DNA from 3 places in the Delftia sp. DLF01 genome. Region 2 is predicted to be linked to each of the others. Evidence: predicted binding sites of a transcription regulator. Region 2 holds the regulator's gene; each other region holds the start of a gene.
What was found. The regulator FNR, encoded in region 2, switches genes on or off when oxygen is low (the NO sensors DNR and NnrR bind a similar motif). The targets are predictions, from matches to a motif close to TTGATNNNNATCAA.

Region 1 (10,140 bases), on a different contig from region 2:
GCGCCACAGTGCAAAGGCATAGACACAGAAGCCCACGCTCAGCACCACGGCCACCACCAGGTACAGCCAGGAGCTCATGCCGTACATGAAGGGCAGCATGCAGGCCGCAAACAGGATCACCGTGTACAGCAGGATCTGCAGCCGCGTGTACTCGCTGCCATGCGTCACGGGCAGCATGGGCAGGCCGGACTGGCGGTAGTCTTCCACGCGGTACAGCGCCAGCGCCCAGAAATGGGGCGGCGTCCACAGGAAGATGATGAGGAACAGGATCAGCGCCTCGGGACCGACCTGGCCCGTCATCGCGGCCCAGCCCAGCACGGGCGGCATGGCACCGGAGGCGCCGCCGATCACGATGTTCTGCGGCGTGGCAGGCTTGAGGATCACCGTGTAGATCACGGCATAGCCCACGAAGGTGGCCAGCGTCAGCCACATGGTCAGCGGGTTGGTGCACAGCAACAGCACCAGCGCGCCCAGCGTGCACAGGATGGCCGAGAAGGCCAGCGCCTGCTGGCTGCTCAGCTCGCCGCGCGCCGTGGGCCGCCATGAGGTGCGCTTCATGCGCGCATCGATATGGCGCTCCACCAGGCAGTTGAAGGCGGCAGCCGCGCCCGCCACCAGCCAGATGCCCAGGCAGGCCAGCGCCATGTGCAGCCACTGGTCGGCGTTGGGCCAGCCGGGCACGGCCAGCACCATGCCGATCAGTGCGCAGAACACGATCAGCTGCACCACACGCGGCTTGGTCAGGGCATAGAACTGTGTCCAGCGCGAGGGCTCGACACTCAGGGAAGCTTGTTTACTCATGCAATCTCTCCACGGGCAACCGGCAGACCGTCCCGCAGTGCGCCCGGGCGGCTGGCCGCCAGGCACCAAACAATCACGGTCACCAGCGCAGCTGCGCCGCCCGTATGCAGCACCGCGGCCACCAGCGGCCAATCGAGCACCACGTTCGACAGGCCTGTCAGCACCTGCAGCACCAAAAACGCACCCAGCACGCGGCGCTGCGACGCCAGTGCGGGCACCTCACCCAAACGCCACCACAGCCCGGCCAGCGCAGCCACCACCACATAGGCCGCCAGGCGGTGCAGATAGTGGATGGCCGTGAGGCCCGCAAAGCTGATGTTGCTGCCGTCCTGCAGCAGCCCCAGCGGCCGCCAGATCTGCAGCGCCTGCGAAAAATCCATGGCCGGCCACCAACTTCCCTGGCAGGTCGGGAAACTGCTGCATGCCAGCACCGCATAGTTGGTGCTGACCCAGCCGCCCAGCGCCACCTGCAGCACCAGCAGCGCAAGGCCCAGCCACAGCCCCGCGCGCAGCGCAGTTGAAATCACGGTCGCCTCTTGCCGACGCGCAGCACGGCTCAGCCCCACGGCGGGCACGCACAGCAAGGCCAGCAGCCCCGTGCCGCCCAGCAGGTGCAGGGTCACGATGGCCGGGAAAAGCTTCATGGTCACGGTCCAGGCGCCAAAGGCGCCCTGCAGGCAGACCCAGAACAGCGCCAGCGTGGGCCACCACGGACTCAGGGCACCGCCTGTGCCCTCCGCCCCTGTACGCTCGGCGCCTGCGCCACCCGCCCTGCCCAGGCGCCGCGCGCGCCGCCAGGCCATGATGGTCATGGCGATGATGAGCACGCCCACGGTGGTGGCCAGATAGCGGTGGACCATCTCTATCCATGCCTTGCCATGCGTCACCGGCCCGGTGGGCATGGCGGCCTGGGCCTCGGCAATCTGCGCGCGGGCGCCCATGGGGCTGGCGCTGCCATAGCAGCCCGGCCAGTCGGGGCAGCCCAGGCCGGAATCGGTCAGGCGGGTGAAGGCGCCGAACAGCACCAGATCGAAGGTCAGGAACAGCGTGAGCACCGACAGCGCCTGCAGCCGCTTGAGCGAGCCGCCGCTGCGGTTGCGCAGCCACACCCAGGCCAGGGGGCCCAGTGCCAGCAACAGGCCCAGCAGCATCAGCTCCAGAACGGGGGCCAGATCGTACAGCGCCTGCTCGCTCACGCCCGCCCTCCGCAGCGCGGCGTGCACCACACGGCATGGCCCCCGGGCAAGCCGAAAGGCAATGCCGCAGGCGCATCCGGTTGGCGACAGCAGATCTTCATAAATGAGAGCAATTTGACGAGAAGGCTCAGCCCCATGCGCGAGATTGGATCGCAGGCCGGGCCTACAGAGAATCAGGACATGCACCCAGATACCGGCTGCGGGACCGCGCCCCATGCACAAGGCCCGCCAAGCGGGCCCGGTCGCTGCAACTTTCAGAGCAGCATGTCTTTGATATGAAACAATTCTACTTGGCTGCGAACCGCTCAATCGCCCACGCATGCAGTGCCCCTAGATCGCAGCCAGCTTCTTTTGGCCGGTGCGATGCGGCTTGAGCCTGGCGCACACGAATTTCCACAGGACCCTGCCCAAGACGTCGGCGGCCCAGCTTTACACGACTGCTCAGATTCGCTCAGATTCAGACACCTCGCGTTCCTTAGATTGGTGGTTTCACTTGGGAACCGGCAACTGCCGGGTGAGGCCATGATTGCAGGAGGCTCGTGGACTGTGCTTGATGGGCACGGAAACGAAATCGGGCGTGTCGAAGGCGATGAATTCGTCCGTTGCGGGACCAGGCCCATCTACCGCATCGATGGACCGGCGCTGTACTCCATGGACGGTTCGGCCAGACTGATGGGCTTTATCGAAGGGACCGAGGTCAGAACGCGGCAAGGCCGGATCTTCCTCAAATTTCTCGCGCATTGAGCGGCACTGCTCAGATTTGCTCATCTTCGGCCAGTCGAAGCCAGGGAGACTCCACGTCCAAGAAAACCTCCAGGCAATGGACCTCTTTTTCGTGCGCGTGCTCTCCAACAACGATTTCAATGCCTTCTGGGACGGCATCGCCCAGGACAAGCCCCTGAAGACGCCCGACAAGGGACGCACCGCGTCCTTCACTGTCATCCGCCGCAGCGACAGCGGCCTGGAAGTCAGAACGCACAAGGGCAACACGGTGCGCATAAGGCGGGAAGCCTTCGGCGCCGTGCTGCGCCATCTGGCCCAGGAGCATCACGGCGCCGAGCGGCCCTGCATCGTGGCCTCCAGCCAGCACCGGCCCGGCTTTCTGGGCTTTGCGGCCAAACAGGCCAACGACAACGCAGCCGTGGTGATCACCTACATCCTGCCCATACTGCAGGACGCAGGACTTGTGGAAATCGACGGCAACCGGCCCAACAGGACCTGGCTGCTTTGAACAACTGCACAGCCTTCGGCCTTCTGCGCCGGTCGATGACAATCTATGTCAATTCATTCATAGCCAATCACTAAGGCGCACAGATAATTGCCGGCATTCGTGTGAATTGTGAGAAGGGTCCGGGCCACGCTCGGCGCCCTTCGATGCTGGAGGATTGGCAGATGAGCGCCCCGGAAATGGAGGCCATACAGGAGCGGCTGAAGAAGCTGCGGGCCGACGAGGCGCTGGTTGCCGAGCAGCTGGACCGGCTGCAGGCCCAAAAGGCTGCGCTGCAGCACAGGCTGGCCATGATCCAGGGCGCCGTGCAGGTGCTTGAAGAGATGCGTCAGGAGCTGGGGCCATGAACCGTGGCAAGCCCGTCTCACCACCCGCATCGCCCCCCGCCTCACCCTCCGCATCGCCCACCCCCACCTTGCCCACAGCCGAAGACTGGCTGGCAAGAATTGCGGCGCTGGATGCCACGCAGCCCCCTCCCACCCCGCCCCGTTTGCGCAACCCCCGCAAGGCAAAGCGCCGCAGGGCGGTCACCGTCGTGGCAATGGCCGTGCTGCTGGGGCTGCTGGCCATCGCCCTGGCCGTGGCGGTGCAGTTGATGTGGGTCAAGTAGCTGTCACACGGCAGCAGCGGAAAGAGCCTTCAAGCGTGAAGCCAACCGAGCCGGGGCTGCTGTATACCCTCACATCCTGGCGAAGTCCCCATATTGTTTGCATGCTCACTTACGCCTAGCATGTGTCCACACTCAACGCAGTGGAGGTGCCATGGCCGATCCCGAAGAACCACTGGAAGTACGCTCAGAACGCTGGCAGTCGCTGAAGGGGCTGGACATCGCCTCCGTGGATCTGGGTCCCATCTGCGTGGTGCTCATGCTGACGCTGATCTGCATGGCCGTGATGATGCTGCTGGCCAAATCCGGCGCCGAGCAAGCACGGCAGGCCCAGCCATCGTCTCAGGCCAAGGGCCCAGCACCCCGACCGAAGCCGGCGCAGCCCGTGACCGAACCCGCCCAGCAACAGACCTGGACGCCGGCCTTGCGCACCTGAGGGCGACCTGAGGGAGACCTAAGGCCGACCTGAGGGCGGCAAGGCCAGGCAGCAGTACCTTCAGAGTTTCACCGAACGTGTCGCAATGAAGGTCGGCACGAACTTCTCGATCACAAAACGGGCATGGGGCTGCCAGTCTTCATGAAAGCCCGTCAGCACCAGCCCCGCATCCAGCTGGCCGCCGATCTGATCGGCCAGCGTATGGCCGAACACCAGCGCCTCATTGCGCTCCCGCTTGGCATCAAGCGCTGCGGGCGGCAAATCCACCACATCGGAATACGGCAGGCGCCGCGCAGGCCGCATGAGCCCTTGCTCGCGCAACGCGGGATCGCGGTCCTCCACGAAGACCACCGGATTCCAGAAGCTGGACAGAAGGCGCCCACCCTTCGCGAGCACCCGCGCGCATTCACGCCATACGGGCCGCACATCAGGCACGTAGAGGTTGGAGATGGGATGAAAGATCACATCGAAGCCGGCATCTGCAAAAACGCCCAGATCGCGCATGTCGCCCTGCACGCAGGTCAGCGCAAGGCCTTCGCGCTGCGCCACATGACGGTCCTGTGCAAGCTGCCCGGCAGAGGCATCGAACACGGTGACCTGCGCGCCCGCCGCCGCAAGAATGGGCCCCTGCTGGCCGCCGCCGCCGGCAAGGCAGAGGATGCGCAGGCCGCGCACATCATCCAGCCAGCCCGCTGGCAAGGGGCCGGGCGTGAGCCGCGCCTGCCAGCTTCCGGCACGGGCCCGGGCTATTTCTGCGCTGTCGACCGGGCGCGACCAGTCGCAGTCTTTCGCTGCCTGCAGGTTCCAGGCAGCGGTGTTGTGGGCAAGGATGTCGATGGGTTCTGTCATGGGCACTCTTTCAAAAAGAGGCCGCACGGCGACGCGAGGTTGCGTTCAGAAAACGCGGAGCAGTCAACGGGCATGCAGGTGGTGACGCGGGCGTCCGCCGTGGGCCGGGAATGGGCTTCGGGGGGATCGGTCGGACAAGGGTCCGAAGGCGTCACAGGTTCATGTCAGGCTCGCAGCGGTCGCAGGGATGGAAGATGCAAATTCTAAGACTGCGCAAATTGCACTGTCAAACCACTGCGGCGCGTTCCCCACACGGTCATGCGGAAGTCACAACCGTGAGACGGCTTGGCTGTAAGTTGAACACGCACCCTCGATGGCGCTGGCTTCTGCTGCGCCATGGCGCGCCCGCTGACGACCGGCCTTTACCACCCCGGCGCCCAATGGATACCGAGGAGCAACACTTTGAAGGAGAGCTATGCGTAGTCCCAAGAAAGGCCGAGAGCCGATCCGGCTCATGGACCTGGCCCCCGCCGTCTTCTGCATCCAGTGCGAACAGGAAAAACCCGCCACAGGAGCCCGCCAATTCCACGCGTGGCATGTATGCAGCGACTGCTCGCAGAAGTTGGCCCAACTCCCCCCGGCGCAAGCACCCACGGCGCACCACGCGCACTGAGGCAAGCGATTCCCCAAAACGAAAGCCCGCCAGATGGCGGGCTTTCTCATGCCCTCGCGGACATGAGCGGGGGGGGGCGGGAGCGGGACGTCGATGCGCGCCTACCAGGGCACAAACATGATCACCAGTGCCACAGCCACGATAGCGGCAACGATGTACATGGTTCGCTTGGTGGCGAACCGGTTGCGGGACGACGAGGTGGGCACTTGGCCGGGGGTGTTGGGAGTAGGTGTGTTCATGGCCTCAAGCATGGTCGCCGCCCGGGACCAGCCCTGTCGGACAAGCACAGCTAAGGCAATCAGCGCAGAGCATGACAAGGGCGTCGGCCTTGGCGCAAGGTGACGCTTGTGAACTGCCGTGGGCCTACTGAGCGCAAGTGGCCAGAAAAGACAAAGCCCGCGGGTGCGGGCTGTTGGTCAGATTTCGAAGGCAGTGCGGTCCACTGCATCCTTGATCCACGCAGGAGGCTTGCCCCGGCCGGTCCACGTTGCGCCGGTGGACGGATCACGGTACTTGGGCACGCCTGCACCGACGGGCGACTTGCGCTTGCCCGTGCTGAACACATCTTCCTGGGTCAATTGGAATTGCTGGACGAGCTCGCGAACCTTGGCGATGGCCCCGCCTTTTTCGGCTTTCAGGACTTCGGCAATGCGTGCTTCGATCTCTGCCTTTTGCTGCAGGAGCGTCTTGTAATCAGGTGTCATGGACTTTTCTTGGGTTGTATGCTAGCGAGTCAGCATTCTATGCACAAAATGCCGCACTGACATACCTTTGCATCGCAAACCGAAGGTTGCGGACGCAACAACACTCTCAACCTCCAGAGGTATAGAGTGGCGCAATGAACAACGCACTGGAACTCTCAGGAATCGCGCTGGTGGCCCTGGTGGCACTGGCACTCAGCGCATGCGCCCAACAGAAGCTGGCACCCTCCGTGGGCATGGCCAATCCCGCATCGGTCTATTGCGGTGAAATCGGCGGACAAGTTCGGATGGAGAAGACGCCCCAGGGTCAGGAAGGCATCTGCGTGCTGCCGAACGGGACGGAAATGGAAGAGTGGACGCTGTACCGCAAGGACCATCCGGCCAAGTAGTGGGATAGTGCTCTGCACGAAACACAAGCAAGCCGTTAACGCCCCACCGTCAACCTGCTGCAGTTCCACCTCCGTGGCCATCAGGGTCACAACCTACTGGCGTGCCTCGTCCAAATCCCGTGCGACCTCCGGCGGTAAATCAGCGCGCAGCACTTGACCATCCGGGGTGACTTCACACAGCAGACCTGCAACTTCTTTACACGACGTAAAGCTTTTCTTCAGGAAAGGTCTGCATACTGGCCGGCAACGGATTCCGCCGAGCCTGGGAGCTTTCTCCTCCCTCCCTCTCAAATCCCTTTCCCAGGCACGCCCCCACGGCATCGGCATTTTTCTTCCAGGGCCCGCAGCTTCGCCGCTTGCGGGCCCTTTTCGTTGCCCCTTCAACGGCCGCAGCTCCAAGCGGACACCGTGTCGAAAGAACTCATATATACGGGGCATGCTCGACCTACATGAGCACCCTGACTTGGCTCGCACAGGGAAGCCTCACAAGCAGTTGAAATAGCGTCAGTCCCGAGACCCGCAATGCCCTGCTGATGGAGATAAGCATGAGTCAAGTCGTACCGAGTGAGTCTTTCAATCCGGACCCTGATGCCCGCTACCACCGGAGTCTCCTGGATGCCTTTCCGGTAAGGGGTAGCTACCAGCTCATTCAGTTGCGCAGCACCAGATCTCGCGGCCCCTTCCGACGTTTTGCGAAGGCTTGCATTCGGGCGGTTCGCGCACTTGTTCAATGACTTGAAGGAGATTGTGATGCGACATATTTTCCTCACATTTTTCTGGTCCGTGGTGACCCTCATCTCGCTGTACATCTCCACGCTGGCAGGGCCGATGTTCCCCGTCACGAGCTGAAATGCGGTTAACAGCCGGGCCTATGGTTGACTCATGGTTCTCCTCCTGGAATTCATAGGCATGCCCTGAAAAGGGCACCGGACTTTTTCTTCCTCATGCCTGCACTTCGCAGGCATTCACAAGCCCGCAGCACCGCTGACGGGCTTCTTTTTTGTGGGGGCCGTTTCTTGCGGCTTCGGCACGCTTTGCAGAGATGCAAGGCGGGCATGCATCGAGTGCGCACAGCGAAGTGCCAGCGGCACCAAGGTTCAGCAGAGGCTTGTGCCGGTGCGGCATGAAGGACAGGATGTTGAAGATGCGGACCGCTCCGCATTGGGTCAAATGCCGGCATCGCGTAAGATGCTGATCCACCAGTAGAAGCGGGCGTCGTTCAATGGCAGGACCTGAGCTTCCCAAGCTCATGATGAGGGTTCGATTCCCTTCGCCCGCTCCAGATTTCCTGGAGCAAAGCCCATCAGTCCCGGATACACATCCGCCACCGATATCCCACGGACCGCCTTCCGCGCGGGCCCGATCTCTCCCGCCTCCGACCTCTCCCCCGCTTTTCTCCGCGACATTTTTTCGCTCCCCCGCGACGGATCCGTGCTGCCCGCGCGTTGAACGCAATAAGGCCGCCTGATGTGGCCGATGCAGGAGTCTTTCATGTCCTCATTGCGTTTGACTGTTCGCCGCGCCGTCCGTCCGCTTGCGCTGGCGCTTGCCGCCGGCAGCCTGGCCGCGCTGGCCGGCTGCGTGGTAGCGCCTGTTACGCCCGTGGCGCCCGGCCCCTATGTGGTGCCGCCGGGCGTCGCCTATGTGGCGCCTGCCTATCCGATGCCCAGCGTCGGCTTCGTGTGGCAATACCACCCGCGCTACGGCTGGGGCTGGCACCATCCGGTCTACGGCTGGCATCGCGGCTGGCGTTGAGCCGCGCGACGCTGGCTGACCCCGCCACTACACCGATGCCCTTTGGCTGAAATCGATGACCCGGATGCCGACCTGCTGGCGAGACTGGCCCGCGGTGAGCCGCAGGCCGCCCGCGAACTGGTGGAGCGCAAGCTGCCACGCATGCTGGGTCTGGCCCAGCGCCTGCTGGGCAGCCGGGCAGAGGCTGAAGAGGTGGCGCAGGAAGGCCTGGTGCGCGCCTGGCAGCAGGTGGGCCACTGGCGGCCGGGGCAGGCCCGCTTCGACACCTGGCTGCATGAGGTGGTGCTCAACCTGTGCCGCGACCGGCTCCGCCGGCGCGCGGTGCGGCGCGAAGAAGCGCTGGACGAGCACGCCGAAGCCGCCGCCTTCGCCGACCCCGGGCCCACACCGGAGCAGCAGCTGGACCACGCGCAGCACAGCGCCCGAGTCGCCGCTGCCCTGGATGCACTGCCGCCGCGCCAGCGCGAGGCGCTGGTGCTGCACTACTACCAGGCGCTGCCCCAGGCCGAGGCGGCAGCACTCATGGGCGTCTCCGTGGATGCCCTGGAAAGCCTGCTGGCCCGTGCGCGGCGCAGCTTGCGCGCCCGCCTGCAGGACGCAAGCACGAGCACAATCGCCGCACCCGCAGAACCTGGAGGATCACCACCATGACGCCAGATCGCTTTGAACAATTGGCCGACGCCTGGGGCGCCGACCTGCGGCGCTGGCCGGCACAGGAGCAGGCTGCGGCACGCGCGCTGATGGAACAGCCGACCTTTGCGCCTGCGGCCCGGGCCTTGCTCGCCCGTGCAAACGAACTCGACACGCTGCTGGGCAGCCATGCCGTCGCGCCCCCCAGCGCAGCGCTGGCAAGCGCGGTGCTGGCCGGCTTGAAAGCTCGCCCAGGCATGGCGACTGCGCCCGGCCAACCATCGCCGCATGCATGGCCGCAGCCCCGTGGTACTGCGCCCGCACGGCCGGTGCGTGCCAGCGGCCGCAAGCCCTGGCATGGCTGGTGGTCCGGCGCCAGCATCACCGGTGCGGGCCTGGCCGGTGTGGCCGCAGGCGCTCTGGCCGTGGCCTTGCTGATAGGCACGGCCTTGCCCACGGCCCGGCCGGCACAGTCCGAAGGCGGCTGGTGGCCGGGCACCGCCTTCGACACGGGCGGCGCCTTGGTGGAAGGAAGCGAGGAATGACGATGAACGAATCCCCCATCGGCGATGCCCCCCGCACGACGCACCTGCGCCGCTGGCTGTGGGCCTCTGCCCTGCTGAATCTGTTTCTGGTGGGCGGCATTGCCGGTGGCACCTGGCGCTGGTGGGCACACCAGGCCGAGGCCAGGTCGGTAGCCACATCCACGCAGACAGGAACGCCCACCGGAGCACCGGCAGGCGGCTCCCCGGCCACTGCGCGCGGACTGCGCTTTGCCGCAGACGGCCTGCCGCCCGAGCGGCGCCAGGCTTTCCGTACAGGACTGCGTGAAGTGCGGCGCGAGGCTGCTGCGCTGACCCAAGGCAGCCGCGAAGGCCGCGCCGAGGTGGTTCGCCTGCTGGCTGCGCCGCAGTTCGATCGCACTGCCGTCGAGG
Region 2 (10,140 bases):
ACATGGCGCTGCGCATGCTGCGCAGCAACAGCCAGCCCACGGCCACGCGCGCCCTGCCGGGGCCGCTGGGGCTGTACGGCGCGGGTACGGGCCTGGGCTTCATCTCGGGGCTGGTGGGTGCGGGCGGGGCTTTCATCAGCGTGCCCTTCATGATGCGCTGCTCGGTGCCCATGCACATGGCCGTGGGCACCAGCGCGGCACTGGGGTTTCCGATTGCCGTGGTGAATGCGGCGGGCCTGATATTCACCGGCGCGGGTGACGCGGGGCGCCCCGAATACTCGCTGGGCTACCTGTGGCTGCCGGCCCTTCTGGCCCTGGCCTGCTGCAGCGTGCTGACGGCACCGCTGGGGGCACGGGCCGCGCACCGGCTGCCCGTTGGCCAGCTCAAGCGCATCTTTGCCACGTTGCTGTTCGGTCTGGCGGCCTACATGCTCTGGAAGGGCTTGAGCGCAGGCGGCTGAGCGCTCGCGGCCTGGGCCATTCTCTGCCGGTAGGCGATGGCGCCAATGCCGGCGCGCTGGGCCTGCAGGCATTCGCCGAACTGCTCGCGCGGCAGGCCAGGCGCGCACAGAAAGCCCTGGAAGTAGTGGCCCTGCATGCGGTGGATGGCCGTCAGCTGCTCGTGCGTTTCCACGCCCTCGGCCACGATCTCCACGCCCAGCGCCAGACCCAGGCTGATGATGGCGCCCACAATGGCCTGGTCGCCCTCATCGCTGGGCAAGCCGCGCACGAAGCTCTGGTCGATCTTGATCTTGGAGATGGGCAGCTTCTTCAGGTAGGCCAGGTTGGAGTAGCCGGTGCCGAAGTCGTCAATCACCATGCCCACACCCAGATCGGCGATCTGGCATACGCGCAGCGCCATGTCCTGGGCGTCCTGCAGCAAGATGCTTTCCGTCAGCTCCAGCTCCAGCAGCTGGGGTGTGAGGCCGTAGCTGCGCAGCAGCTCGGTCACCCGCTCGACAAAGCCTGACTGGCGGAACTCCAGCGCCGACACGTTGACCGAGACCTTGATGGGCATGCCCTGCTGCTGCCAGCGTGCAGCCTCCTGCACGGCCTGCTCCATGACCCAGGCGCCCAGCGTGACGATGTAGCCCGACTCCTCGGCCAGCGGGATGAAGACACCCGGCGAGACCACGCCGAATTCGGGATCGGTCCAGCGCAGCAGCGCCTCGGCCGCGACGATGCGGTCGCTGTCTATGTGCACCTGCGGCTGGAAGTAGACCGCCATGCGGCCATGCTCCAGCGCCTGGCGCATGGCGTGCTCCAGCTTCATGCGCGACAGCAGGCCGGCGCTCATCTGCGGCTGGTAGAAGCTGAAATGGCCCCGGCCCCGCTCCTTGACGCGGTACATGGCGGTGTCGGCCTGGCGGATCAGTTCATCCAGCGTGAGGCCATCGGCCGGGTACTGGGCCACGCCGATGCTGCACTGCACGGAGAAACCCAGGCCGTCGAGCAGGAAGGGGCGCTCCATCTCCTGCAGGATGCGCTTGGCCACCGAAGCGGCCAGCTCGGCGTTGCAGCCCTGCAGATAGAGCACGAACTCGTCGCCACCCAGGCGGCACAGGATGTCCACGGGCCGCATGCAGTCGCTCAGGCGCTGCGCAACCAGCTTGAGCACGCGGTCGCCGAACTGGTGGCCCAGCGAGTCGTTGATGATCTTGAAGCGGTCCAGGTCGATGAACAGGATGCTGAACACCGTGCCGCCTGCGCGCGCGGCCTCGATGGCTGCATCCACGCGCTCCGTGAGGTTCAGGCGGTTGGGCAGGCCGGTGAGCGCGTCGCTGTAGGCCAGCTGTTCAATGCGCTGCTGGGCCACGCGCTGCTGCGTGAGGTCGCGCATGAAGCCGATGCTCTGCACCACGTCGCCCTGCGCGTTGCGCAGCGGCACCCAGGACAGGCGCACGGCGCAGCGCGCGCCGCCGGCCTGGCGCAGCCACAGGTCGCCCTCCCAGAAGCCGCCCTGGTGCCACTGGATGCGGGCCAGGTCGCCCAGGGTGTCGGCCTGGCCTTCGGCGGCCTCGAACAGCGACTCCACCGTGCGCCCCTGCACGGGCATGCCGCCCAGCAGGCGTTCGCAGGCCGGGTTGGTGCGGGCCACATCCATGTAGCCGTCGGCAATGAAGATGCCGTCCAGGCTGGATTCGAAGACGCGCGCGGCCAGCTCCAGACCCGCCTGGGTCTGGGCCTCGGCCGTGATGTCGCGGAAGGAAAAGATCCGCCCCATGGGCAGGCCCCGGCGCAGCTGGGGCACGGCGCGGCGCTCCAGGATGCGGCCGTCGCGCAGGTCCAGCACGTCGGCCGCCTCCATCAGGGGCTGGGCCGACAGCAGCTTCAACTGGCGCGCATAGGATTCGGCATCGCGCACCTGGCTGGCCAGGTGGTCGAGGATGGCCACGTCGTTGCGGCGCACCAGCAGCGCCTCGGGAATGCCCCAGAGCGTGGCAAAGCGGTGGTTGAAGGCGCGGATGCGGCCATCGGGATCGCAGACCAGGATGGCGTCGGCCGCGGACTCCAGCGTGGCGCGCAGCTCGCCCAGCAGGCTCTCGAACTCGGCCTCGTGCAAGGCCTGCTCGCGCCGGTCCAGCATGCTGACCAGCAGCACCTCGCCGTCGAGCGCGCGCACGCGCATCTCCACGGGCGCCAGCTGGCCATCGGCGCGGCGCACCTCGGCAATGAACTGGGCTCCGGCCTGCCAGTTGAAGGGATCGCTCCAGAAAGCCTGCTGCTGCGGCGTGGCGGCCAGCACCTGCACGGGCAGGCCCGGGGCCGCATCGGCCTCATAGCCGGTGACGGATTCGCTGGCGGCGTTGGCGCGCAGCACCTTCAGGGTGCGCGCATCGATCAGCCACAGGGCCTCCTGCAGTGCATCTAGCAGGCGGGGCCAGGCGCGGTTCAGCGCTTGCTTGTTCAAGACGCCACCTTCGGTGGATCCAACTCCACCGCCCGTTCAAAGTAATAGCAGACACGCCGGCGCGGCGACAGGTAGTCCAGCGCATCGCGCGGCAACTGCGCGGGCGCCACTCCCCGGCGTATGCCCAGCTCGGGAAACAGCTCCAGCGCCAGCACGGGCGCCTGCGCGGCCGGCACGCCGGCATCGTGCACCATCACCGAGGGCTTGAGCGGGCGTGATGCATTCACGGACATGACCATGGCATGGCGCCCGTCGGTCAGTTCCACCACCGAGCCCGGGGGGAACACACCCATCATGCGGATGAAGCCATTGAGCACGGGCGCGGCGAACTTGTCGCGCAGCCGGCTGAACAGCATGGACAGGGCCTCGTGCGGCGTATGCGGCGTCTGCGCATCGCCGGGATTGCACAGGCGGTCGTAGCTGTTGACCAGGGCCAGGATCTGGCCCGTGAGTTCCATGTCTTCGGCCACCAGGCTCAGCGGGAACCCCGTGCCGTCGGCCCATTCATGGTGCTGGGCGATGGCCGTGGTGACCTGGGCCGACAGGCCCATGCGCATGGCAATGGCCACGGATTCGCCCACATGGCGCTCGTAGCGCTCGCGCAGGGCGTCGGGCACGGAAGGCTCCAGGGCCAGGCCGTGCATGCCTTCGACACCGGCCACGGGCTTGCCCGCGTCATGCAGCAGCGCCGCCAGGCCCAGGTCGCGCAGCAGCGATTCCTGCAGGCCCAGGGCCCGGCCCAGCAGCAGGCTGAGCACGGTCACGTTGACGGCATGCACGCTCTGGCTGCTGCCCACGCCATCGGACAGCAGGTGAATGGCCACGTCCTGCGGGCCCGCCAGTTCGGCCAGGCAGCCATCGACCAGGGCCTCGGTGGGCATGCGCGCCTGCTCGGGCGCGCTGGCGATGGTGGTCTCTATGGCCACATAGCCGCGCTCCACCTTCTGAAAGCGCGCATTGCAGTCCTCCAGCCGGCCGCGCCAGTCGGGCACGGACAGCAGCAGCGGTGCTGGAGCAGGTTCGGTGGGTGGAGGCTCGGGGGCCACCACGACGGGCGGCAGCTCCTGCGGCGGCGGGGTGCGCACCTCGGCGGGCCAGGTGTCGCTTTTGTGCGGGACACAGCGCACCACCTCCAGGCCCAGGGATTTCAGGGTCTGGATCTGTGCGCTGGAGGTGATCTTGAAGCTGCTGACCGGAAAGGGATGGTTCAGCCACCCAACATCGAGCTGGACAAACATGCCCGGACGGAGGTCTCGGATATCGATGAGGACGGAATGGTTCACGCGCGGCAACGGCCCCGAGGCTGAAGGAATCGGCAATATGTAAGCCGATGATTCGGGCATTATCTCCAGTTCTGAGGGCCTCGCAGCCAATCCGCGACCCCAGGTGCCAAGTCTGGCCTCAGCTGTTGCTCAACGGCACCAGAGGCTGGGCTTGTAGATCAGGTCCATCCACAGCGCCCAGACGGCCACGCCCACCAGCATCAGGCCGGCCAGGCGCGTGCCCCATTCGGCGCGCAGGCCGTTCAGGCGCTGCCGGCCCAGCCGCCACAGCCAGGGGCCGGCCACCAGCCACAGGCCGCTGCCCACGCCAAAGGCCGCCATGGCCAGCGCGCCCTGCAACGGGCCGCCGCTGAGCGCGGCGACCAGCACGGCCGAATACAGCAGTCCGCAAGGCATGAGCGCCCAGGCATAGCCTGCCGCCAGCGTGCCGCCCGGCGCCGACACCCAGGGCTGCACGCGCCGCCAGGCGGCGCGGCCGGCAGACTCCAGCCAGGCGGGCTGGCGGGCCTGCACCATCATGGCCAGGCCCCAGGCCATCACGGCGACATGGGTCAGCGTCCAGAACGGCTGCAGCGCCGTGGTCTGGCTGGTGAGCCAGGACAGGCTCTCCATGGCCAGGGCCGAGGCAGCGCCCAGGCTGGCATAGCCGGCCAGACGGCCGCCGTGGAACAGCGCCGTGCGCAGCCACAGCCGGCTTTGCAATCCATGCACGGCCACCACCTGCGAGCCGCCGCCCTGCCCCGCCCCGCCCGTGACCACGCCGCAGGGCGCAGCGCACATGGCAAGGCAATGGGGCCCGCCGACGAGCCCCATGATCAAAGCGGTCCAGAGCAGCGACAAGAGCATGGGGCCTAGATGATCCTCGAAAACCGCGCCCGGTTCTTGTCCGCCTGCAGATATCGGTCAAACAGCATGGCCACGCCGCGCACGAAGTACCAGCCCATGGGCGTGACCTGGAAGCCCTCGTCGCTGATCTGCACCAGGCCCTTGGCCTGCAGGTCCTCCAGGGCCGCCATCTCGGGCGCGAAGTACTCGCGAAAGCCCAGCAGCCAGGCCTGCTCCATGGGCTCGAACAGCACGGCGCCCTGGCACATGATGGCCATGATGACGGCGCGGCGCACCAGGTCGTCACGCGACAGCGCCAGGCCCCGCACCACGGGCAGGTGGCTGGCGTCGATGGCGTCGTAGTACTCCTCCAGCGTCTTGGCGTTCTGGCTGTAGCTGGCGCCCACCTTGCCGATGGCCGACACGCCCAGCGCAATCAGGTCGCAGTCGGGCTGGGTGCTGTAGCCCTGGAAGTTGCGGTGCAGCCGGCCCTGGCGCTTGGCCACGGCCAGCGAGTCCTCGGGCAGGGCGAAGTGGTCCATGCCCACATAGACATAGCCACCGTCCATGAACGCGGCGATGGAACGCGACAGCATGGCCAGCTTGTCGGCCCCCTGGGGCAGATCCTCGGCCGCAATGCGCCGCTGCGGCTTGAAGCGCTCGGGCAGGTGGGCATAGGCATAGAGCGCGATGCGGTCGGGCCGCAGCGCGTTGACCTGGGCCAGCGTGCGCTCGAAGGATTCGGGCGTCTGCTTGGGCAGGCCGTAGATCAAGTCCACGTTGATGGAGGCGAAGCCCAGCTGCCGCGCGGCCGCCACCAGCTCGAACACCTGCCCTGCCGGCTGCACGCGGTGCACGGCGATCTGCACCTGCTCGTCGAAGTCCTGCACGCCGAAGCTCAGGCGGTTGAAGCCCAGCTCCTTGAGCACGGCCAGGCGCTCGACGCTGACGGTGCGCGGATCGACCTCGATGGAGTACTCGCCACCCGGCTCCAGCTTGAAATGCTCGCGCAACAGGCCCATCAGCGTGCGCAGCTCGTCGTCGGAGAAGAAGGTGGGCGTGCCGCCGCCCAGGTGCAGCTGGCTGACGGTCTGGCCCTTGCCGCAATGGGCCGTGTGCAAGGCCATCTCGCGCGCCAGGTAGTCCAGGTAGACGGCGGCGCGATCGTGGTGGCGCGTCACGATCTTGTTGCAGGCGCAGTAGTAGCAAAGCGACTCGCAAAAGGGCACGTGCACATACAGCGACAAAGGCGTGGCACGCGCTGCGGTACTCGATTTGCGTTGTTGCAGCGCCAGGATATAGTCCTCTGCACCAAAGGCCTCGACAAAGCGGTCGGCGGTAGGGAACGAGGTGTATCGGGGCCCCGGTACGTCAAAGCGACGCAGCAGCTCTGGGGTGACAGCGGTCATGGGTTTTTTCCTCTAATACCTCGACTGTGCCGCAGCACATCGGTCATGTCCTTGACTCATATCAAGAGTTGTTTGAGGGACTGCTGCGACAATTTGATCCAACTCATCGCAATCCACGAGGTCACCGCCGGCACGCTGTGTGCCGCTGATGTTTATCACTCCATGAACCTTCAGACCATCAAAGCCTCCTGCTCCAACTGCAACCTGCGCGAACTGTGCATGCCCATGGGCCTGGATGCCGAGCAGATGCAGCGCATCGACGACATCGTGGCCACGCGCCGCAAGGTCAAGCGCGGAGGCTTGCTGTTTCGCAACGGCGAGACATTCACCTCGCTGTACGCCATCCGCACCGGCTTCTTCAAGACCTGCGTGGCCACCGAGGACGGACGCGACCAGGTCACGGGCTTTCAGATGGCCGGCGAGATCATCGGCCTGGACGGCATCGTCAACGACCACCACACCTGCGATGCCGTCGCGCTGGAAGACGCCGAAGTCTGCGTCATGCCCTTCGACAAGCTGGAAGACCTGTCGCGCGAGGTCACGGCCCTGCAAAACCATGTGCACAAGGTCATGAGCCGCGAGATCGTGCGCGAGCACGGCGTGATGCTGCTGCTGGGCAGCATGCGCGCCGAGGAGCGCCTGGCCGCCTTCGTGCTCAACCTGGTGCAGCGCCTGCATGCGCGGGGCTTTTCCAAGTCCGAACTGGTGCTGCGCATGACGCGCGAGGAAATCGGCAGCTACCTGGGCCTGAAGCTGGAGACGGTGAGCCGCACCTTCTCCAAGTTCGCGGACGACAACATCATCGAGGTGCGCCAGCGCCATCTGCGCATCCTGGACACGGAGGCGCTCAAGCGCATCGTCAACAGCCAGCAGTGCCAGTGAGGCTGCAAGGGCGGCAAGCATTCATCCGCCAATGAACAAGGCCCGCGACAGCGGGCCTTGTTCATTGCGGCGGGCTCTCGCTCAGTCCCGCCCCAGCCCCTGCATGGCCAGGTCCGGGTCGGGCTCGGAGGCCACGCCGTCATTGAGATCGCGGGCCGAGCGACCCAGCATGGTGGTCATCAGGCTGGAGAGCATGGTCACGCCCCAGAAGGCGAAGAAGGCCAGCGTGTAGATGCCCTGGCGCGACCAGCCCAGGTCGCCGAGCCAATGCAGCTCCAGCGGGTCCACAAAGGCAAAAACCAGCATCTCCATCACGGCGGCTGCCAGAAAGGCAGGCCAGGCAATCCACATCCAGCGTTGGGCCAACATCAGCGATCTCCTTGTGCTGTCGAGGGGTCGCCTTCATTGTGCGCCGCGCCAACGCATGGCGCCAAGCCCCGTAGCGCCCTGCACGCCTGTAGGAAACCCTCACCCGTCGCGCATGCCGGAGATGCGATCCGCCATGCAAAAGGCCGCGACTGCGGCCTCTTGCAGGGGTGCACGGCGATCAGCGGTCCGTGGGGTGATCATGCGCGGGCGTGGCCGCATGGTTGCGGCCGGTGACGGCGGGCGCCATGCTCTTGGGCACTTCGCGCACGCCATCGGCACGCTCGTTGATCGTGATGCCGTTGCGGTAGTAGTCGGGGTCGATCACGGGATCGGCGCCGTTGATGGCGATGATGGCCGTGATCACGGCAGCGACCACCACGGCCGCCGGGCCGGCCACCACCAGCCAGACATGGCCGAACTTCCACCAGGGCTTGCCGGCGTCGGGGTGCGAGGGAGCCTGCGCGGGCGCGGACACTGCGGGACTGGAAGACATGGGAAACCTCTTTCTTTCAGGCGGCAGGCGCGGACCGTGCCGCGCCTGCCAGGAACATCACCGGGGCACCAGGAAGACGGCCTTTTCGGACGCGCGTCCCGCGCCTGAATGCACGGCATCGATATCGAAGAATACGGTGTGCGAGCCCGGCTCGGCCGAACCGTAGGGAATCTGCAGGCGCGCCGCAATGCCGCGCGTCTCGGCCGGGCCGACCTCGACTTCCTGCTCGGACGCCAGCTCCAGCCCATCGAGGCCGTGGGCGCTGATGCGGTAGCGCTGGGCCTGCTCGGTGGCATTCATGATCTGCAGGCGGTAGACATTCTCCAGCTTGCCGCCCGCCACGATGCGCGACAGCGAGGCGCGGTCGCGGATCACGTCCACCTTGACCGACTGGCGCAGCGCCAGGCTCACGATCATGGCCACGCTCAAGCCGATCAGCACGGCCGAGTAGATCAGCACGCGCGGACGGAAGATGCGGCGCAGCACCTGGGCACGCCGCCACAGGCCGGCCATGGCGTTCTGCGTGGTCAGGCGGATCAGGCCGCGCGGGTACTCCATCTTGTCCATGATGGAATTGCAGGCGTCTATGCACAGGCCGCAGCCAATGCATTCGTATTGCAGACCGTTGCGGATGTCGATGCCCACGGGGCAGACCTGCACGCACATCTTGCAGTCGATGCAGTCGCCCAGGCCCTGGGCCTTGTAGTCCACCTTCTTGGTGCGCGGCGCACGCGGCTCGCCCCGGCCCGTGTCGTAGCTGACGATCATGGTGTCCCGGTCGAACATGGCGCTCTGAAAGCGCGCATAGGGGCACATGTACTTGCAGACCTGCTCGCGCATGTAGCCCGCGTTGCCATAGGTGGCAAAGCCGTAGAACAGCACCCAGAACATCTGCCAGCTGCCCTGCAGCGCCAGCAGCTCGCCGCCCAGCTCGCGGATGGGCACGAAGTAGCCCACGAAGGTGAAGCCGGTCCACAGCGCAATGGCGATCCACAGCAACTGCTTGAGCGACTTCTTCCAGGCCTTCTCGAAGGTCCAGCCGTTCTTGTCCAGCCGCATGCGCGCGCTGCGGTCGCCTTCGACCTTGCGCTCCACCCACATGAAGATCTCGGTGTAGACCGTCTGCGGGCACGAGAAGCCGCACCACAGGCGCCCGGCCACGGCCGTGAACAGGAACAATGCCAGCGCCGAGATGATCAGCAGGCCCGCCAGGTAGATGAAGTCCTGCGGGTACAGCACCAGCCCGAAGAGATAGAAGCGCCGCGTTCCGAGGTCGAACAGCACCATCTGGCGCTGGCCCCACTCCAGCCAGGGCAGGCCGTAGAAAACCAGTTGGGTGAGAAACACCAGGGCCCATCGCCAGCGTGCGAAGACACCGCTGATGGAGCGCGGGTAGACCTTCTTTTCCGACTCGAACATCGACACCAGCTCGCCCGGATCAGGCGTGGCCGGCGTGATCGGAATGACTTTGCGGGGAGGCTTCCCGGTGTCATCCCCGCTCTCGGGCTTCATGGTGGGTTCCTTTGTTTTTTTGAAATATCTGAAAACTCAAAACGCAAAAAGGCGGCGCCGCAGCGCCGCCCCTGTGCTTACTGACGGACTGCGCCGTCTTTGTGCGACATGCCCCAGACATAGGAAGCAAGCACCGCGATCTGCGCCTCGGTCAGCTTGTCCTTCTGGGCAGGCATCTCGTTGTGCTTGCCGTTGTTGATCATGGCCGTGATGGCGGCCTCGCCCCAGCCGTGCAGCCAGATGTCATCGGTCAGGTTGGGCGCGCCCAGGGCCTGGTTGCCCTTGCCGTCCATGCCGTGGCAGGCAGCGCAGGCCGTGAACTTGGACTTGCCCAGCGAGGCCTTGAGCGAGTCGTGCGGGCTGCCCGACAGGCTCAGCACATAGTGCGAGAGGTTGCGCACATCGTCGGGCGTGCCGACGGCAGCGGCCATGGGCGGCATGATGCCGATGCGGCCG
Region 3 (10,140 bases), on a different contig from region 2:
CACAAGAACAAGGCCGCTCGCGACAAGAGCCGCCTGTCCGCCAAGGTCAAGGCCCTGGCCGCCGCCTAATCCAATTAGGCAACCGCACGGATGGCTCCGGCCATCTGCCGTTTGTAACGGGTGCGCTGTCAGCGAACGAGAAAACCGCCTTCGGGCGGTTTTTTTGTGCCTGAACGATGCTCCTGCATCCGCAGGACCCACCAAAAAAGCCCCACCCTCCGGAGCACGGGCGAAAAAAAACGCACCCCAGGCGCGCTTCACATCGGACGGGAACGACCCGCAAAAAAAGAAGCCGGCCTCAGCGGGCCGGCTCGTCCGGTATCAGGCAGGCCTCGGCAACCTGCAGGTTGTTGTCCTTGGCGAAATTCAGGCAGAAATCCCAGGCCATGGGCTCGTAATCGCGCAGGTCGCGGTGCACGACCACGCACTTGACGCCATTGAGCGTTGTGGGAACACACCAGGGCGAGTAGCTCAGGTGGCTGCCGCGCTGGGCACCACCGGGGCGAAACTGGCTCATGACGCCTGCCAGCCGCTCAGCCCAGTCGCTGGGCCGGAAAGTCTTGCCTTCGTGGGTGATGCCCTGGATGAACAGTTCTTTGCTGGAGGGAGAGACCATCAGGATGCACGCCAAAATACGACTTGCGCAACAAGGAACAAAACAGCCGACCTGCCAAGGGGCACGGCGCCCTGCCACGTCCTGCTTGCGCAAGTCCTTCAAAAAAGTCAGAGCCCACAGGCAGGATCGCTGCCAGCAGGCCAAGCCGGCATTTTATCTCTTATATAAGAGCTGAGGCCTTGTTGCAGCGCACTACCCAAGTGTGGCGTAGGCTCATTGCATGGCTGTGATGCGCAAACCGCAACGGTAGGCCATCGCGCGGCCCCTAGAATCGGGCTTCGCTGTTTTTCAGGCATCTGCGGCGGCAACGCCCGGATGCCGTTTACTTTCCAGCTCAGGAGATTTTTGCAATGACCGCTTTCATTGAGGCTGCCTCGCCCCACGTGATGAACACCTATGGCCGCGTACCGATCGCTCTGGAGCGAGGCCAGGGCTGCCGCGTGTGGGACGTCAACGGCAAGCAGTACCTCGATGCGCTGGGCGGCATTGCAGTGAACACGCTGGGCCACAACCACCCCAAGCTGGTGCCTGCGCTGCAGGACCAGGTGGCCAAGCTCATCCACACCTCCAACTACTACCACGTGCCCGGCCAGGAAACGCTGGCCCAGCTGCTGACCGAGCGCTCGAAGATGACCAATGTCTTCTTCTGCAGCACGGGCCTGGAGGCCAACGAGGCCGCCATCAAGATCGCGCGCAAGTACGGCGTGGACAAGGGCATCGCCAAGCCGGTGATCGTGGTCTACGAGCATGCCTTCCACGGCCGCTCCATCGCCACCATGACGGCCACGGGCAACCCCAAGGTGCGCGACGGCTTCGGCCCCTTGCTCGACGGTTTCCTGCGCGTGCCGGTGAACGACTTCGAGGCGCTGCAGCAGGCCACGGCCGGCAACCCCGACGTGGTGGCCGTGATGATGGAGCCCATCCAGGGCGAAGGCGGCCTGCACCCCATGCGCATCGAGTACATGCAGCAGGTGCGCGCACTGTGCGATGCCAACGGCTGGCTGATGATGTTCGACGAAGTCCAGGCCGGCATGGGCCGCACGGGCAAGTGGTTCGCCCACCAGTGGGCCGGCATCGTCCCCGACGTGATGACCCTGGCCAAGGGCCTGGGCTCGGGCGTGCCCATCGGCGCCGTCGTGGCCCATGGCAAGGCGGCCACCGTGCTGCAGCCGGGCAACCATGGCTCCACCTTCGGCGGCAATCCGCTGGCCATGCGTGCGGGCATCGAAACCATCCGCATCATGGAAGAGGACGGCCTGCTGGCCCACACCACCAAGGTGGGCGACCACCTGAAGGCCACGCTGCAAAAGGAACTGGCCGACGTCAAGGGCGTGGTCGATGTGCGCGGCCAGGGCCTGATCATCGGCATCGAGCTGAACAAGCCCTGCGGCGCCCTGCTGGGCCGTGGCGCCGAAGCCGGCCTGCTGTTCAGCGTGACCGCCGACACCGTGGTGCGCCTGGTGCCGCCGCTGATCATGACCGAGGCCGAAGCCGACGAAGTGGTCGCCAAGCTCAAGCCCCTGATCGTGCAATTCCTGTCCGAATGAGTACCTGCCTATGACTGCCATCAAGCACTATCTGCAGTTTTCCGACTTCACGGCCGACGAGTACGCCTATGTGCTCGAACGCGCGGCCCTGATCAAGAAGAAGTTCAAGGGCTACGAAAAGCACCACACGCTCAGCGACCGCACGCTGGCCATGATCTTCGAGAAGGCCAGCACGCGCACCCGCGTGAGCTTCGAGGCGGGCATGTACCAGCTCGGCGGCTCGGTGGTCCACCTGACCACGGGCGACAGCCAGCTGGGCCGCGCCGAGCCCATCGAGGACAGCGCACGCGTCATCAGCCGCATGACCGACCTGGTGATGATCCGCACCTATGGCCAGGACAAGATCGTGCGCTTTGCCGAATACTCGCGCGTTCCCGTCATCAACGGCCTGACCAACGAGTTCCACCCCTGCCAGATCCTGGCCGACATCTTCACCTTCATCGAGCACCGCGGCTCGATCCAGGGCAAGACCGTCGCCTGGGTCGGCGACGGCAACAACATGGCCAACACCTGGCTGCAGGCGGCCGACCTGCTGGGCTTCACCGTCCACGTCAGCACACCGGGCGGCTACGAGGTGGACGAGAAGCTGGCCTTTGGCGGCAAGACCCCGCGCGAGGGCTGCTACAAGGTCTTCAAGGACCCGCTGGACGCCTGCAAGGGCGCCGACCTGGTGACCACCGACGTGTGGACCAGCATGGGCTACGAGGCCGAGAACGAAGCCCGCAAGAAGGCCTTTGCCGACTGGTGCGTGGACGCCGAAATGATGGCCGCCGCACGTGGCGATGCCCTGTTCATGCACTGCCTGCCCGCCCACCGCGGCGAGGAAGTGGAGGCCGAGGTCATCGACGGGCCGCAGTCCGTGGTCTGGGATGAGGCGGAGAACCGGATGCATGTGCAGAAAGCTCTGATGGAATACCTGCTGCTGGGCCGCCAGCCGAACTGACAACGCAGTCCGCTCAAAAAAGAATGCCTGCAGGCTTTGCGCCTGCAGGCATTCTTTTTTTTCCTGGCGGAAGTTCGGGCCGTGGCCTTACGGCACCCGCTTGTCCGGTGCGCAACTGTCCCCGCCGCAGGCACTGCAGCCGCCACAGCCGCCCGCATCCTTGGGCGCCAGTGCCGGATGCATCTGCCCGGCCTTCTGGCGCCAGCGCGCAGGCAGATAGCGCCAGACCAGGGACATGCCGGCCAGGGCCACGATCAGACCCACGATGATGTTTTGCCACATGGTCCGTGCTCCTTTCAGCCCGCGCCCAATGCGATGGCCACGCGGTAGGTGATGAAGCTGGCAAGGTAGGCCAGCGCGAACAGATAGCCGGTCATCAGCAGCGGATAGCGCCAGCCGTTGGTCTCGCGCCGCACGGCGGCCAGCGTGGAGATGCACTGGGGCGCGAACACGAACCAGGCCAGCAGCGACAGCGCCGTGGCCATAGACCAGGTGTGGGCGATCAGCGGGCCCAGTTGCTCGGCCATGGCCTCGTCGCTGGCGGCGGACAGGGCATAGACCGTGCCCATGGCGCTGACGGCCACTTCGCGCGCGGCCATGCCGGGCACCAGGGCGATGGCGATCTGCCAGTTGAAGCCGATCGGCGCCAGCACCACCTCCAGCCAGCCGCCGATGCGGCCCGCAAAGCTGTAGCGGATGGCCGCTTCGGTGACGCCATCGGGCGGCGCCGGGTAGCTGGCCAGGAACCACAGCACGATGCTCACGGTCAGGATGATGCCGCCGACGCGGCGCAGGAAGATCATGGCGCGCTCGTACAGGCCCAGGGCCAGGCTGCGCGGGCTGGGCCAGCGGTAGGAGGGCAGCTCCATCAGCAGCGGCGTGGGTCCGGCGCTGCGGCCGGCCAACTTGGCCACGCCGGCCACGGCCATGGCGCTGACGATGCCGGCCACGTACAGCGCGAACAGCACCAGGCCCTGCAGGTTGAAGATGCCGCCCACGGTGCGCTCGGGAATGAAGGCGCTGATCAGCAGCGCATAGACCGGCAGGCGCGCCGAGCAGGTCATCAGCGGCGCGATCATGATGGTCACCAGGCGGTCGCGCCAGCTGGTGATGGAGCGCGTGGCCATGATGCCGGGCACGGCGCAGGCGAAGCTGGACAGCAGCGGAATGAAGGAGCGGCCCGACAGGCCGACCTTGCCCATGATGCGGTCCAGCATGAAGGCGGCACGCGGCAGGTAGCCCGAGTCCTCCAGCGCAAGGATGAACAGGAACAGGATCAGGATCTGCGGCAGGAAGACCAGCACGGCGCCCGTGCCCGCGATCACGCCATCGGCCAGCAGGCTGCGCAGCGCGCCTTCGGGCATGTGCTCGTTGACCAGGGCCGAGACGGCCGAGACGCCGCCCTCGATGCCGTCCATCAGCGGCTGCGCCCAGCTGAACACGGCCTGGAACATCAGGAACAGCGTGGCCGCCAGCAGCAGCATGCCCCACAGCGGGTGCAGCACCACGGCGTCGATGCGGTCATCGCGCCGGGTGTCCACCACGGGCTCCTTGACGCAGTCGGCCATGATGCGGGCCACCTGCTGGTGCAGGGCCAGCACCTGCTCGCGCGCATCGCCCGGGCGGGCCGGGGCCTGCAGCTGCGGCGCTGCCAGGGCGCGGGCTTCGGGGCCGTCCAGCCATTGCAGCAGTTCGCGCGCGCCGTCCTGGCGCACGCCCACCGTGGACAGCACGGGCATGCCCAGGGCGCGTGACAGCGCCTCGCGGTCGATATCGATGCCCTGGCGCCTGGCCATGTCGCTCATGTTGAGCACCAGCAGCATGGGAAGGCCCAGGCGCTGGGCTTCCAGCACCAGGCGCAGGTTCAGGCGCAGGTGGGTGGCGTCGGTGACGCAGACCAGCAGTTCGGGAGGCGCCTCGCGCGCGTGGCGGCCCGAGACGATGTCGCGCGTGATGCGTTCGTCCTCGCTGTGGGCATGCAGGCTGTAGGTGCCCGGCAGGTCCAGCACGCGCACACGCCGGCCGCTGGCCGTGCTCAGCCAGCCTTCCTTGCGCTCCACGGTCACGCCCGCGTAGTTGGCCACCTTCTGGCGTGCGCCGGTCAGCAGGTTGAACAAGGCTGTCTTGCCGCAGTTGGGGTTGCCCAGCAAGGCCAGGCGCAATGCGGAATCACCACCGCCGCCGCCACCCTGGGCAGGCTGCAGCGGCTGGATGAGTTTGGGAGAGGACGACGCGCTCATGCCACCGCCTCCGGCGCCACGCGCACCAGGGCCGCCTCATGGCGGCGCAGCGCGAACGTGGCCTGGCCCACGCGCACGGCCAGCGGGTCGTCGCCCGGAAAGCCTGCGGCCAGGATGCGAACGGGCTCGCCCGGCAGGAAACCGATTTCCATGAGGCGAAGCAGCAGTTCCTGCTCGGCCGTGTCGCGCGCCGCATGGAGTTCGACCACGCGCGCCGGAACCTGGCGCGGCAGCGCATCCAGGGTGATGGCCGCAGCGGTGGCCGGGCTTGGAGAGCTGGGAGGCGCGGACAGCGCGGACGGAGCCGTGGCGTCCGTCCCGGGATTCATCGAATGCATGGCGTGTTGTATCAACTGATTTTTATTCTCATTTTGATTTTGATCGAATCCCCGTGGGAAGCCCGCGCATGGTATCGGAGTAAGAGGCAGGGTCTTGCCAAAGGGCCGTCATGGTTTTTGGCCGGTTCCAGGCGCCCCGCACGCGTGCGCGCGACAATCGCGCTCCCACGATCCGCACCTGCACCTGCTTGCCCACGCCATGACCCATCCTTGCCTGAGCTGCGGCGCCTGCTGCGCATCGTTTCGCGTGGACTTTTCCGTGCATGAGTCGCAGGAGCATGGCGGCCGCGTGCCGGCCGGGCTGATCGAGGAAGTCACCGACCACACCTGCCGCATGCGCGGCACGGACTGGTCGCGCCCGCGCTGCGCAGCGCTGGTGGGCAAGGTGGGCGAGAAGGCCCATTGCGGCATCTACGAGTGGCGGCCCTCGCCTTGCCGCGAATTTGCGGCCGGCAGCGATGCCTGCAACCGCGTGCGCGTGCGCCATGGCATGCAGGCGCTGGACAGCGGCCTGCTGTAGCAACCAGCCAGGCGCTGCCGGCCGCCAACAGCCGCCACCACCAGCCGTTATTCCACGGGCAGCCCCGCCAACTGCCCCTTGAACTCCTGCAGCGAGAAATGCGTGTGCACCTGGCGCACGCCGGGCAGCCGGTGCAGGCGGGTGAGCAGCAGGTCCGAATAGGCATCGAGATCGCGCGCCACGACGACCAGCAGGAAGTCCTCCGGCCCCGAGATGCCGTGGAACATCACGACCTCGGGAATGGCGCAGACCGCTTCCTGGAAGTGGCGCGATGACTCCTCGTTCTGATGGTCTATGCCCACCATCACGAAGGCCAGCACGCCAAAGCCGATGGCGCGCCGGCTCAGCGCGGCGTGGTAGCCGGTGATCACGCCCTCATCCTCCAGCCGCTTGATGCGCCGCCACGACGGCGATTGCGACAAGTGCACGCGTTGCGCCAATTCGCCCGAGGTCAGCCGCGCGTTGTCCTGCAAGGCGCGGATCAGCAGCCGGTCCGTTCTGTCGATCTCGATTGACATAAACCACCTATGAATTCATGTTTCACAGAATAACTTATCCAAGATCAAGAGCATTTAGGGATAACTACTAAACGCCCTGCGAAGGCCGTAACTAGCATCCGCCTCCGAAGCCCCCCACAGCAACGGAGACAACAACCCATGCCAGCCTTCGAAGACATCGTCCAGCGCGAAGCCGGACTCCAACAGCAGCTGTCCGCCGGACAGATGACCATGATCGCCATCGGCGGTGCCGTCGGCACCGGCCTGTTCCTGGGCAGCGGCTTTGCCATCGGCTTCGCCGGGCCCAGCGTGCTGATCAGCTATGCCATCGGCGCGCTGATCTCGCTGCTGCTCATGGGCTGCCTGGCCGAGATGACGGTGGCCCACCCGACCTCGGGCTCGTTCGGCGCCTATGCCGAGCACTACATCGCCCCCTGGGCCGGCTTCGTGGTGCGCTATGCCTACTGGGCCTGCGTGGTGCTGGCCGTGGGCACCGAGGTGACGGCCGTGGGCCTGTACATGGGCTACTGGTTCCCCGAGGTGCCGCGCTGGGCCTGGGTGGTGATCTTCTCGGGCGCGCTGATCGGCGTGAACATGATGAGCGTCAAGGCCTTCGGCGCCGTGGAGTACAGCTTCTCCATGATCAAGATCATCGCCATCGTGGCCTTCATCGTGGTGGGCGCCTGGGTGGTGTTCGGCACCCGGCCGGCCGGCGTGGGCTTTGCCAACTACGTCAACAACGGCGGCTTCTTCCCCAACGGCCTGTGGGGCACCTGGGTGGGCGTGATCATCGCCATCTTCAGCTACCTGAGCATCGAGATGATCGCCGTGGCCGCTGGCGAGGCCAAGGACCCGCAGCGCGCCGTCACCAGCGCCTTCCGCTCCACCATGGTGCGCCTGGTGGTGTTCTATCTGGCCACGATCGCGCTGATGCTGGCCATCGTGCCGTGGTCGGCCGCCGGCAAGGACGGCAGCCCCTTCGTGAAGGTGATGGAGATCATCGGCCTGCCCGGCGCGGCCAGCGTGGTCAATTTCGTGGTGCTGGTGGCTGCCCTCTCGGCCATGAACAGCCAGCTGTACATCACCACCCGCATGATGTTCAGCCTCTCGCGCGCCGGCCATGCGCCCGCCGTGCTGGGCCGCGTGAACTCGCGCGGCGTGCCGCTGCCGGCGCTGCTGCTGTCCTGCCTGGGCATTGCCGTGGCCACGCTGTTCAACATCGTCAACCCCGAGCAGTCCTTCATGCTGATGATGGCCGTGGCCATGTTCGGCGCCATGTTCACGTGGTTCATGATTTTCGTGACCCACCTGTTCTTCCGCATCCACTGGGTGCGCCAGGGCAACAAGCCGCTGGCCTTCCGCATGTGGGGCTTTCCGGTGCTGACGCTGCTGGGCGCGGCTCTGATGCTGGCCGCCCTGGTGTCCACGCTGTTCACCGACGTGTTCCGCCTGACCGTGCTCACCGGCCTGCCCTTCCTGCTGCTGCTGGCCGCCATCTACGCCATCTGGTACCGCAAGCCGGCCGGCCAGCCCGCCCCTCAGACCCAAACCTCAGCCCAAGCCCAAGCGCAAGCCCAGGTTCCCGCCCGGTGACATCCGGCCTCCCGTTTTTCTCCCTACCTTAGAAACATGACGACTCTTGCCCCCCTCGATACCGCCCGCGCCTCGATGTTCAGCCACGTCCCGCCCTACCCCGGAGATCCCATCCTGTCGCTGATGGAAGCCTTTCAGCAGGACCCGCGCACCGACAAGGTCAGCCTGAGCATCGGCCTGTATTTCGACGAGGCCGGCCGCCTGCCCGTGCTGGACTCCGTGCGCCAGGCTGGCGATGCCCTGGCCCGCGAGCAAAGCCCCAGCGGCTACCTGCCCATTGAAGGCATAGCCCCCTACCGCCAGCTGGTGCAGAACCTGGTGTTCGGCGCTGAGCACGAGGCCGTGCGCGCGCAGCGCATCGCCACCGTGCAGACCCTGGGCGGCTCGGGCGCGCTCAAGCTGGGCGCGGACTTCATCAAGCACTATTTCCCCGACGCCGAGGTCTGGCTCAGCGAGCCCACCTGGGACAACCACCTGGCCATCTTCCAGGGCGCAGGCCTGCGCACCCACAGCTACCCCTACTACGACGCGGCCACGGGCAGCCTGCGCTTCGACGCCATGCTGCAGACACTGCGCGAACTGCCCTCGGGCAGCGTGGTGCTGCTGCATGCCAGCTGCCACAACCCCACGGGCGTGGACCTGTCGCGCGAGCAGTGGCAGCAACTGATCCCCGTGATCGTGGAGCGCGGCCTGATCCCCTTCGTGGACATGGCCTACCAGGGCTTTGGCGATGGGCTCGATGAAGACGCCTGGTCCGTGCGCGCGCTGGCCGATGCGGGCGCCCAGGCCTTTGTGGCCAATTCGTTTTCCAAGAACTTCTCGCTGTATGGCGAACGCGTGGGCGGCCTCAGCGTGGTCTGCAGCGACGCGGCCACGGCCGGCAATGTGCTGGGCCAGCTCAAGGCCACGGTGCGCAGCAACTATTCCTCGCCCCCCACGCGTGGCGCGCGCCTGGTGCAGCAGGTGCTGGCGTCGCCCGAACTGAGCGCCCAATGGGCACAGGAGCTGGCGCAGATGCGCGGGCGCATCAAGGACATGCGCGCCCAGCTGCACGGCGCGCTGCATGAACGCTTTGGCGAGCGGCGCGACTTCGGCTTCCTGCTGACCCAGCGCGGCATGTTCAGCTACACCGGCATCAGCGAGCCCCAGGTCCACCGCCTGCGCGACGAGCACGGCGTGTACCTGATCCGCTCGGGCCGCATGTGCATGTCGGGCCTGTCCGGCGCCAACGTGCAGTACGTGGCCGATGCCATTGCCACGGTGCTGGAGTCGCCGCAATGAGCGGCTGCCCCGTCCATGGCAGCCTGACCGAGCGCATCGTCGCCGAGGAAAGGGCGCAGCTGGATTTCAGCCAGTCCATGAGCTATGGCGACTATCTGCAGCTGGACGCCATCCTCGGCGCCCAGCAACTGCTGTCGCCCACGCATGACGAGCTGCTGTTCATCATCCAGCACCAGACCAGCGAGCTGTGGATGAAGCTGATGCTGCACGAGCTGGGCGCGGCCACGGCCGCCGTGGCGGCCGACCGCCATGCCGATGCCTTCAAGATGCTGGCCCGCGTGAGCCGCATCATGGAGCAGCTGGTGGGCGCCTGGTCCGTGCTGGCCACCATGACGCCTACCGAGTACACGGCCATGCGGCCGTATCTCGCCAGCTCCAGCGGCTTCCAGAGCTACCAGTACCGCTGCATCGAGTTCGCGCTGGGCAACAAGAATGCCGCCATGCTCCAGCCCCATGCCCACCGCCCGGACCTGCTGGCCCGGGTGGATGCCGCATGGCGCGCACCTTCCCTGTACGACGAGGCCCTGCGCCTGCTGGCACGCCAGGGGCTGGCCATTCCTGCCGG

Region 1: a site for FNR is predicted at 2,268-2,281, ahead of IB269_RS06765 (COX15/CtaA family protein). Genes of this name have one in related genera too.
Region 3: a site for FNR is predicted at 5,718-5,731, ahead of IB269_RS08795 (FeoA family protein). Genes of this name have one in related genera too.

What each region holds. Positions count from the first base shown of each region.
Region 1 is NZ_JACVAZ010000001.1:1,524,982-1,535,121, reverse strand. Features, by position in the region: gene cyoE (heme o synthase) at 1-801, opposite strand, end outside; gene IB269_RS06765 (COX15/CtaA family protein) at 798-1,997, opposite strand; gene IB269_RS06755 (hypothetical protein) at 2,818-3,228, shown strand; gene IB269_RS06750 (hypothetical protein) at 3,390-3,572, shown strand; gene IB269_RS06745 (hypothetical protein) at 3,569-3,835, shown strand; gene IB269_RS06740 (hypothetical protein) at 3,987-4,268, shown strand; gene IB269_RS06735 (class I SAM-dependent methyltransferase) at 4,329-5,117, opposite strand; gene IB269_RS06730 (hypothetical protein) at 5,832-5,969, opposite strand; gene IB269_RS06725 (H-NS histone family protein) at 6,147-6,434, opposite strand; gene IB269_RS06720 (DUF333 domain-containing protein) at 6,569-6,820, shown strand; tRNA gene IB269_RS06715 (tRNA-Gly) at 8,029-8,102, shown strand; gene IB269_RS06710 (hypothetical protein) at 8,312-8,575, shown strand; gene IB269_RS06705 (RNA polymerase sigma factor) at 8,618-9,226, shown strand; gene IB269_RS06700 (hypothetical protein) at 9,223-9,750, shown strand; gene IB269_RS06695 (periplasmic heavy metal sensor) at 9,753-10,140, shown strand, end outside.
Region 2 is NZ_JACVAZ010000003.1:1,075,808-1,085,947, forward strand. Features, by position in the region: gene IB269_RS20175 (sulfite exporter TauE/SafE family protein) at 1-461, shown strand, start outside; gene IB269_RS20180 (bifunctional diguanylate cyclase/phosphodiesterase) at 425-2,911, opposite strand; gene IB269_RS20185 (HD-GYP domain-containing protein) at 2,908-4,254, opposite strand; gene IB269_RS20190 (sulfite exporter TauE/SafE family protein) at 4,324-5,040, opposite strand; gene hemN (oxygen-independent coproporphyrinogen III oxidase) at 5,046-6,428, opposite strand; gene fnr (fumarate/nitrate reduction transcriptional regulator Fnr) at 6,591-7,310, shown strand; gene IB269_RS20205 (hypothetical protein) at 7,392-7,679, opposite strand; gene IB269_RS20210 (FixH family protein) at 7,858-8,172, opposite strand; gene ccoG (cytochrome c oxidase accessory protein CcoG) at 8,230-9,684, opposite strand; gene ccoP (cytochrome-c oxidase, cbb3-type subunit III) at 9,762-10,140, opposite strand, start outside.
Region 3 is NZ_JACVAZ010000002.1:81,199-91,338, forward strand. Features, by position in the region: gene rpsT (30S ribosomal protein S20) at 1-69, shown strand, start outside; gene IB269_RS08770 (DUF3579 domain-containing protein) at 299-616, opposite strand; gene IB269_RS08775 (aspartate aminotransferase family protein) at 967-2,163, shown strand; gene argF (ornithine carbamoyltransferase) at 2,174-3,106, shown strand; gene IB269_RS08785 (hypothetical protein) at 3,194-3,388, opposite strand; gene feoB (ferrous iron transporter B) at 3,403-5,346, opposite strand; gene IB269_RS08795 (FeoA family protein) at 5,343-5,684, opposite strand; gene IB269_RS08800 (YkgJ family cysteine cluster protein) at 5,884-6,204, shown strand; gene IB269_RS08805 (Lrp/AsnC family transcriptional regulator) at 6,252-6,722, opposite strand; gene IB269_RS08810 (amino acid permease) at 6,861-8,294, shown strand; gene IB269_RS08815 (aromatic amino acid transaminase) at 8,370-9,575, shown strand; gene kynA (tryptophan 2,3-dioxygenase) at 9,572-10,140, shown strand, end outside.